DNA from 4 places in the Paenibacillus sp. OT2-17 genome. Region 3 is predicted to be linked to each of the others. Evidence: riboswitches for the same ligand, from Rfam matches in the RefSeq annotation. Region 3 holds a riboswitch; each other region holds the start of a gene.
What was found. A riboswitch is a leader RNA that binds a small molecule or an ion and turns the genes downstream of it on or off. The one in region 3 is predicted to bind cyclic di-AMP.
Positions count from the first base shown of each region.

Region 1: another riboswitch for cyclic di-AMP. It lies ahead of GRP75_RS22470 (3D domain-containing protein); the one in region 3 lies ahead of GRP75_RS03175 (resuscitation-promoting factor).
Region 2: another riboswitch for cyclic di-AMP. It lies ahead of GRP75_RS19300 (hypothetical protein); the one in region 3 lies ahead of GRP75_RS03175 (resuscitation-promoting factor).
Region 4: another riboswitch for cyclic di-AMP. It lies ahead of GRP75_RS04880 (C40 family peptidase); the one in region 3 lies ahead of GRP75_RS03175 (resuscitation-promoting factor).

Region 1 is NZ_WUDQ01000428.1:252-2,453, forward strand. Features, by position in the region: partial or broken gene GRP75_RS22465 (polysaccharide deacetylase family protein) at 1-462, shown strand, start outside; gene GRP75_RS22470 (3D domain-containing protein) at 661-1,329, opposite strand; cyclic di-AMP (ydaO/yuaA leader) riboswitch at 1,336-1,504, opposite strand; gene GRP75_RS22475 (amino acid ABC transporter ATP-binding protein) at 1,739-2,202, opposite strand, start outside.
Region 2 is NZ_WUDQ01000273.1:145-2,346, forward strand. Features, by position in the region: partial or broken gene GRP75_RS19290 (potassium-transporting ATPase subunit KdpA) at 1-4, opposite strand, end outside; gene GRP75_RS30675 (potassium-transporting ATPase subunit F) at 156-233, opposite strand; gene GRP75_RS19300 (hypothetical protein) at 417-812, opposite strand; cyclic di-AMP (ydaO/yuaA leader) riboswitch at 928-1,100, opposite strand; gene GRP75_RS19305 (glutathione peroxidase) at 1,567-2,052, shown strand.
Region 3 is NZ_WUDQ01000005.1:81,917-84,118, reverse strand. Features, by position in the region: gene GRP75_RS03180 (TatD family hydrolase) at 1-486, shown strand, start outside; cyclic di-AMP (ydaO/yuaA leader) riboswitch at 688-970, shown strand; gene GRP75_RS03175 (resuscitation-promoting factor) at 1,242-2,202, shown strand, end outside.
Region 4 is NZ_WUDQ01000010.1:9,021-11,222, reverse strand. Features, by position in the region: gene GRP75_RS04885 (hypothetical protein) at 1-490, shown strand, start outside; cyclic di-AMP (ydaO/yuaA leader) riboswitch at 767-904, shown strand; gene GRP75_RS04880 (C40 family peptidase) at 910-1,410, shown strand; gene GRP75_RS04875 (GNAT family N-acetyltransferase) at 1,714-2,202, shown strand, end outside.

The DNA of each region.
Region 1 (2,202 bases), on a different contig from region 3:
GGGATCATACGCCGTATTATCCGTGAAGGCCATGCTATAGGAAACCATTCCTATACTCATCCGGATTTTAGAAAGGCCACACCAGAACGCTTTCGCAACCAGATTACAAAAACAGAACGTATTTTACAAGCCAGCGCAGGTTTTCGCCCCAAGTTGATTCGTCCACCCTACGGTGAAATCACGGAGCCTCAAATCCAGTGGGCACGTCGTCATGGCTACATGATTGTCAATTGGAATGTAGACTCTCTCGACTGGAAGGGACTAAGTAAAACACAAATTCAGCGCAATGTGATCCCAGCTACTGGGCCTGGCTCTATTATTTTAATGCACGCAGGTGGAGGTCAAAGTTCCAACTTGCAAGGCACTGTCCAAGCTCTGCCGGGTCTAATTCACTCTCTAAAAGCTAAGGGCTACAAATTTGTGACAGTCCCCCGGCTACTCCACACATCGGAACAGAAATAACCATATGTTTATGATTGAGCTACAAGCTAAAGCAACGTAAAAAGGCTGTCTTACCAGCAGAAGTTTTCTGCTCGTCAAGACAGCCTTTTTTATGGATAGGACCTGATAAGAGTCTGACCTAGTTATATGCGGTAGGATACAGGCATTAAGTTTACATAATATATATTATGTTTAATTAAACCGTATATACGTATAATGCTATTTATCAATAACGTACAGCTTCACATTTTGAAATCCAAAGTCGTTCACAAATGATTTGTTGCCAGGAATAAAGATATCAATCCGTTTTCCTGTAATGGCGCTGCCCTGATCGCGAGCGACAGCTACAAAAGAATGATCCGGCAAACCTGGGTGGGAATAGCCTGTAACCAGCACTTTCGTGCCCATCGGAATGACGTTCGGGTCTACCGCAATTGTACCTAGTTTAAGCGGATTGCCGTAGTAGTCCACTGCTCCCCATTTACCATTCTCATCGGCTGCGGCAGAATACGCAGTAGCCTTAACGTCAACTATTTTGCTATAGTTAAATGTTTTGCCCCACGCTTCAATCGTTGGCCCCTCATTCGCTGGTGCTTTCTCCGTAAGAAGCTGCGGCTTCGAATCCGAAGCTGCATTCACACTTTTTTCACCAGGTACCTTAATTTGCAGACCTGCATATATATTGTTAGAGGCAATGTTTGGGTTCGCCTTCGTCAGCTCGTCCACTGATACTCCATAACGTTGAGCAAGCAAAAAGAAGGTATCGCCATCTTTGGCAGTATGAAGCGAAGCAGCATCCGCTACTCCAGCTGTCTGTGCCAGCCCTGCAATGGCTGCGGCAAGCACCGCAAATTTCATGGTTTTTCCAATATGTTTTAGATGTTTCAAAGATATGTACCTCCTCTGTTATGCCTGCGAAGTTAGCTGTCGGATTCGGACTCAGGAGAAGCCCTATGCTTGTGCAATTCACCCCTAGGCATATTCCATATCGTCTTATGACGTATCGGAAAGACTGCCGTTGTTACGTCCCCCGCACTTCCCATAGTTTGGGCCCGCATTCAGCGTTTGTCATAACCGCATGCTGTCCCGGTAAGTTTTGGCTTACTGCATAATATCACAATTTTGTAACCTTATCCGCATGAAAATGTTGGGAACCTTGAACATCATACTATACTCATTACAATTTTGTCACCAAGAAATCGATATTTGTTACGAAAATATGGTGAAATGGTGACAAAAAAAAGAAAAAGCCCTCCGTCAAACGGAGGGCTTTTTTATAGCTCATATCAGCACTTTCTTACAATACTTTGGCAAGAAAATCACGGGTGCGATCATGGCTTGGAGTACCAAATACCTGCTCTGGTGTACCTTGCTCTACAATTTGACCGTTATCCATAAAGATAATTCTATCGCCTACCTCGCGGGCAAAGCCCATTTCATGCGTCACGATTACCATGGTCATGCCGCCTTCGGCGAGCTTCTTCATTACATCCAGAACCTCTCCAACCATTTCAGGGTCCAATGCAGAAGTCGGCTCATCGAACAGCATTACGTGCGGCTGCATGGCCAAAGCACGCGCAATCGCAATACGTTGCTTCTGACCACCGGATAGCTGGTTCGGATAGGTATTCTTCTTATCCTCAAGCCCTACGGTACGCAGGAGTTCTAGCGCAATTTTTTCCGCTTCCTTCCCTGACTGTCTTCTAACCTGCGTTGGTGCAAGCGTCAGGTTCTGCAACACTGTTTTATGCGGGAACAGAT
Region 2 (2,202 bases), on a different contig from region 3:
CCATCCTTTATTCCTCCTTCAAAATGCTCCTGCGTTTGGAACAACAGACCTGCTTCCAGAGCACCAATTGTGTGCACACGTTTGCGAAAACCCGCTACCTATGATGCTTAATATTCAGATCTGTTGTTCCCGCCCGCTCTATCCCCTATAGCTGACTAGAACTTTTCAGGGTTCAGGAGTGCGTAGATTAAATACATAAACACAATAGCCGTAAGCCCAAGTATAACGATCATCCTCTTCGTCCTCCTTTAGAGGTCTGCGCATCACACCAGCGTACAAACAGCAGTATCACTCCATAACTCACAGCCATGACGAGCAGCATGTATATATCCATCATGTTTATACCCTCCGTATCGGTCCTCAGATCGCCATTCTTATTTGATCATAAAATCATAAAACAACTATGTTATAAGTGCTTATCCGTTCAGCAGAAAACCCACCTCTCCGTTCAATGTGTAGATCACATGATCCGCTCCCAATCCCCGATAAATTCCTTGTGGATTACAGCCGTGCGTAATAACATAGATCGATTCCGATGTTAGCGGCCGACATATTTGCAGGAAACGGCACGTCAGATTCAAGCTGTTCTCGAACAAATACACACTACCAATTTCTTTTTTTGGAAAATTCCATTTTCCCGCTTGCATGGTATTGATGCGGACAATGTGCTCCACACCCATTTTTTTGAGCTGTCGTTCCTCCTGGGCGCTATTCGTGAGAACTGCAAACGCCAATTTTTTGAAAATAAGCAATTTCACAAAACTTCTGCCCGCTTCATTCGGTGCAGTGACAATAATTAACCGACCTTCCATCAGTAGCTCCTCTCCCGGTATAAAAAGACAACAAAAAGAAGCCGAAGGAAAAAGGCTTTCCTCCGGCTTCTTACATATCCATGATAAAATAAACCATGGCTGCACACGGCGGTTTGTTGCCTCTCCCTGTACGCTTACGAGGTTAGCTGTCGGATTCGGACGTGAGAGTCGCCCTATTTCTGGCACTTGACCTGAAAATTCACCCCATGAGACACACGGCTTCCGAAGCCGTACAATCTCGATTGGTTCCCCCGCTTTTGCAACTGCAAAATTCAGCGCTATAGACATTTCGTTGTTGCTTCATTCAAGTTAATTTGAAATTACGTCTTGAATCATACACCCGCGCATGGAAGACTGTAAAGCTCAACTGCGGGGTTATAAATCGGCCTTTAGAGCCTAGAATATTAATAATAGCGCTTACAATGCAACTATGCTTCTCACAGCTCCTTCAATCTCTGTTTTTCATCCCTTTTCGAAAATGACAAGCATGTCAATATTGGCGTAGGGTAGAGCGTTTTTGGCCTTTTTTTGTAAAAAGAGAAGAAAATACGCTATATGTACCAGCTAAACACCGATTGAACCCGCTTTTATAAGAAGAAACACCTTAATTCGCTCCATTTGCGGTGCGATTTACTGTTTTGAACAAAATACGATTTTACAGCGGCTAAAGGCTTGATACAGCTTTTCCAGACTTGCAACCTTGCTTTTAATTGCTTACAATTTAATTGCTGAATATTGAATAAGGAGAGATACTATGACCGTTTATGAATATGATGCGCACACCCTGCAAGGGAAACAAATTCCGTTATCCACATATGAAGGGAACGTTCTGCTTATCGTGAACACTGCCAGCAAATGTGGGTTAACCCCCCAATACAAAGCGCTACAAGAGCTATATGACCAGTACCATGAACAGGGGCTCGAAATTTTGGGATTTCCCAGCAACCAATTTGCCAAACAAGAGCCAGGTTCCAGCGAGGAGATTTCCGAGTTTTGCCAGATCAATTATGGTGTTACCTTTCCGATGTTCGCCAAGACAGATGTCAATGGCGATCAAGCGCACCCCTTATTTCGTTACCTGACCCAAACTGCTCCGGGGGTATTAGGGTCCAAAGCGATCAAATGGAATTTTACTAAATTCTTAATTACACGAGAAGGTAACGTATTTAAGCGCTATGCACCGCAAACCACTCCAGATAAGCTGGCGGGAGATATAGAGAAGCTTTTGCAGCAAAACTGACATCCTTCTTTATCAGTTAATAAACGACCTATTGTCTACCGTTGCTTCTGTGGCTAAAGGATATAACGAAAAATGCTTAACGAAAAATGCTTAACAAAAAAAGCATCCCTTCACGTAAACCGTGTCAGGATGCTTTTTTAACTGAGTCTT
Region 3 (2,202 bases):
CTGGATTATTATTGGGATACATCACCGAAGGATGTGCAGCATCGGGTGTTTCGAAATCAAATTGGTCTGGCTCGTGAGCTCAAAATGCCCATTGTTATCCATAACCGGGATGCACATGAAGATATTGTTAAGATTTTGCGCGAGGAAAAAGCGAGTGAGATTGGCGGAGTCATGCACTCCTTTTCGGGTAGCTGGGAAACTGCCAAAATGGTGCTGGATATGGGATTTCACCTTTCCTTCGGTGGTCCAATAACGTTCAAAAATGCCAAGCAGCCAAAAGAGGTGCTCGCACAGGTGCCGCTGGACCGTCTGCTCATTGAAACTGATGCTCCCTATCTGACGCCTCATCCGTTTCGTGGGAAGCGAAATGAGTCTGCACATGTGAGACTGGTAGCAGAGGCTGCAGCCCAAATCAAAGGGATTACAGTGGAGGAATTAGTGTCAATAACGACCCGAAATGCCCTGGAACGATTTGACATTCAATGAAAAAGTGAAGAAATCGATCAAAATAAAGAGATAGACGAAGCTAATCATGAATTTGTTGCAGGAAACTCGAGAATATTACAATATTTTAACCGAATATTTTAAAAAATGTACTTGAAACCTGCTTTACAACATGCATAGAAACAGGATATCATCTTTTCAGTGAATTGTTGTTTGAATGTAAACATCAACAAGTCATTTCATGAACCAGTCTCGCTGAGTCCCTTTTACAGGGAACGGGGGAACCGATATGGCTTACAGTACGTCCGGCATATGTGCAAGAAGGGAACGTCTCTTCCGCCAGCCGGCTCGACCTAAATTCTTTCCCCGGATGGGATTGAATAGGTGGAGGAGCCGTATTTCGATTTCTTTCTGGGTCTTCGGGGTGAATGTGAAGGCGACCGCCATGAGCGGTTGACCCAAGCTAGGGCGACTCTCTACGTCCGAACCCGACAGCTAACCCCGTAAGCGTAACAAGAGAGAAGCCATCTCGTGCATGAGTTTTCCCGCATATTCACACATGCCGGAAGCCACGAAAGAGCTCTCTAGTCTCTTTCTCTGGCTTTTTTTGTTGTGAATAAAAGAAAATCTGTCATCATACTGTGGTTAAACAGGGGAGGACAGCATGCCGCGAAGACGGGTACATGGTGCAGGACAGTCGCAGTTTGGGCTTGTCTTGTAGAAAATCTGTTATAGTCACGTCAAATCTCAACTATGTCTTACTCCAGACGGCGGGCTATGTAAGGAGGACGGAGGAAATGGGCATTTTCCAAAAAAAGGATACCCATGAGTCACGCTCATCCAGCATGTCTTACGTATTGCGTTGGAAGCAAGAGAATGTGCGCCAGGCTGCTTTGGTTGCTATTTTTCTAATCGCGCTAACGATTATGATTTCAATTCTGATGTACACGCAATCTAAAAAACAAGTCTTTTTTGTCATCGATGGCAAGGCGTCTGCGGTAGAAACCCGGGAATCCAAGCTTCAAGATTTGCTGAGCGAGCATTCCATTTCACTTCAGCCGCATGATACAGTTTCCATGCCGCTAAATGGAGCAATACAGGATGGCGATCGCGTAGTCATTAAACGTGCCAATCAAGTCAAAGTATCTTCAGGCAATGAGACGAAAAAGCTGTACACAACAGAAAATACAGTAGAAGGTGCCATTCGTACCTCGGGCTATAAATTATCATCAACGGATAAAGTTTATCCTGCGTTGGATGCCTCTGTTTCGTCTAACATGGACATAAAAATCGTCCGTGTGAAGAAACAGCAGGTCGAACAGAAAAAACAGGTGCCTTATCAGGTCATCAAAACGGCCGATCCGAGTCTTTATAAAGGCGATAATCGGGTCATTCAAAGCGGCAAATCGGGTGTGGTCGTCCAGCACGTTCAAAAGGTATATCATGATGGAAAGTTGGTATCCAAACAGCTGGTTAACAAGGAAGTTGCACAGAACCGTGTGGATAAAGTCATTGCAGTAGGAACGAAGAAAAAACCGGTCGTTCTGGCTGCTTCCGTCGGTCCCAATGATGCGGTTAAGGCAACAACGGTTAGTTCGGGCAGTGCTGTCCGTAAAGCAGGCGTCAATTTTAAATATAGCAAAGTTTTACAAAATGTCTCCATGACGGCGTATTCCTCACAGGAGCCAGGTATCGGTACACGTACTGCATCCGGCGCACGTGTCACGGAAGGACGCACCATCGCGGTCGATCCGAGTG
Region 4 (2,202 bases), on a different contig from region 3:
CCTGTCCTTTTTCAAGGGTATGAAACGCCATGGCATGTCGTCGTTGTTGTATTACACCATCGAGTTGGGACTGCTGCTGCTTCCCGCCTTTTGGGTAGTACCGAGACTCTACCCTATTGTAGCAGGAACGCTTCAATCTCCCTCTTACCTGCTTCATTTGTTGCCCTATGCCATGGGGTGGATGGCTTACGGATGGTTCATTCGGCAGTGCATCCTGTATATGCAACTGGGGACTGTCGGTGGTCACGCCATACTATCGTCCCTGCTCGCCTTCTTTCGCCAGCTCCTCCCAGCTGTCGGTATATCTCTTTTGCTCGGTGCTTGTGTGCTGCTGGTCTTCGGTCTATTTGGCACCATAGCGATGATTTGGACTGGTATGCTGGCGCTCATTCTCCAGCAATCGTATCATTTTGTTACTAGTCTGGTCAGGCTGTGGCATATCAGTTCGCAGTACAGACTATGGCATACCGATATCTCCAGTAGAAGCTAAGCCCTGCCTTTATGTTTTTTACTTCATTTCCGTCTGTCGAAAAATCTTGATTCATATCCGCGCAAACGACACATAACTGAATACTGTTAACAAGATCTGTTCCTGGGACATTAGGAGCAGATTTTTTTTGTAACTTTTTGCAATGAAACATTTGCCAAAGCCAGCCGTCTTTGTTACAATAATCGCAGTGAACTGATAGTAACAACTTTGTAATCTTTATTGTAACCTTTATCTCAAAAATAACGTTATTGTGAATACTGCTCTCCAAGGTGCACATCTTAAGTTAAGCCTAATTCCTGGCACCTAGGAAGCGGGGGAACCAGTTTGGGTGAATTGATCTCGCAACAGAGTGGTCATAGGGGAACCTTCTACCGAATCCTTAAGCTAACCTCGCAGGCATTGGAAGGGGTATATTTTTTTTGAAGAAGAAGCTAACGATCGCAGCTATGGGTCTTGCCATTGCCTTTACATCTTTTACATTCGGTGGCGGCAGTGCATATGCAGACTCTAAGATGGACCAGGTCATTCAAGATGCCAAAGGAACGAGCTACAGAAGCGGAGGCACTACACTCGAGGGATTCGATTGCTCCGGCTTCACAATGTATGTATTCAACAAACTGGGAATTAAACTTCCGCATCAATCCGGATCACAATTCAAAATGGGATCTTCTGTATCCCGCGATGAAATGAGACCTGGAGACCTGGTGTTCTTCAACACCACAGGAAGAGGCATTTCTCATGTAGGTATCTTCGTAGGTGAAGGGAAATTTGCCCACTCCTCGACTTCACGTGGTGTAGTAGTTAGCTCACTGAACGAAAATTATTACGCTAACCGCTATGTCGGTGCAAAAAGAATTATGAGCACAGACGCTTACCATTCTGTAGCTTCAGAAATTCCTGATGACGACAACGTAGAATAACTAACGCACAGCAAGCTAACCTTAGCCGCAATTTGATTCTGGCCGGAATCAAATTGCGGCTTTTTATGTCCACAACATCAGCAATTATTATCATTACTGACGAACTGAAGCCTCAAAAGGTTTCAATTTTAGCGAACATCGTCGGTTTTACCGTCAGCGCTGGGGGAGCATATGAGCAGTAAATCCTTCTTATTGAATGTATACCCGACTTGAGTATGAAATAAACACGCTTGCCATTCCCCTGCAACTTGTCTACAATCTGTTGTTAATGATTGAAGTACCTGTAAAAGGAGGATAGAACACATGCCGGCCTCAATATCCAACTATCGGATCGTACCGATGGACGAGCATCAAGCGGCTGCAATCTGTGAGTGGCGCTATGATCCACCTTATAATATATACGGTTGGCTCCCCTGGGAACAAATGAAGGCGCTTGAAGTCGAATTTGGAAGTCCCACGCTTCGCCAAGAGCAATATGTTGCCGTACTGGATGAAGAGAATAAGCTGACGGGATTTGCTCAATATTTTCCTATGATCGGTGTGACCCGGCTAGGTCTTGGAATGCATCCTGAAAGATGCGGACATGGCAAAGGCTCTGATTTTGTCCGTGCCATTGCAGAGGAAGCCCAACGACGCAACCCGAAGAATGAAATTGATCTAGAGGTACTCACTTGGAATGGGCGCGCTATCCGGGCTTACAAGGCGGCTGGATTTGAGCTTACAGATACCTATGAACGCCAGACTCCCGATGGCAAAAAACCGTTTTTTTGTATGGTATATCGTCCCGAGCAC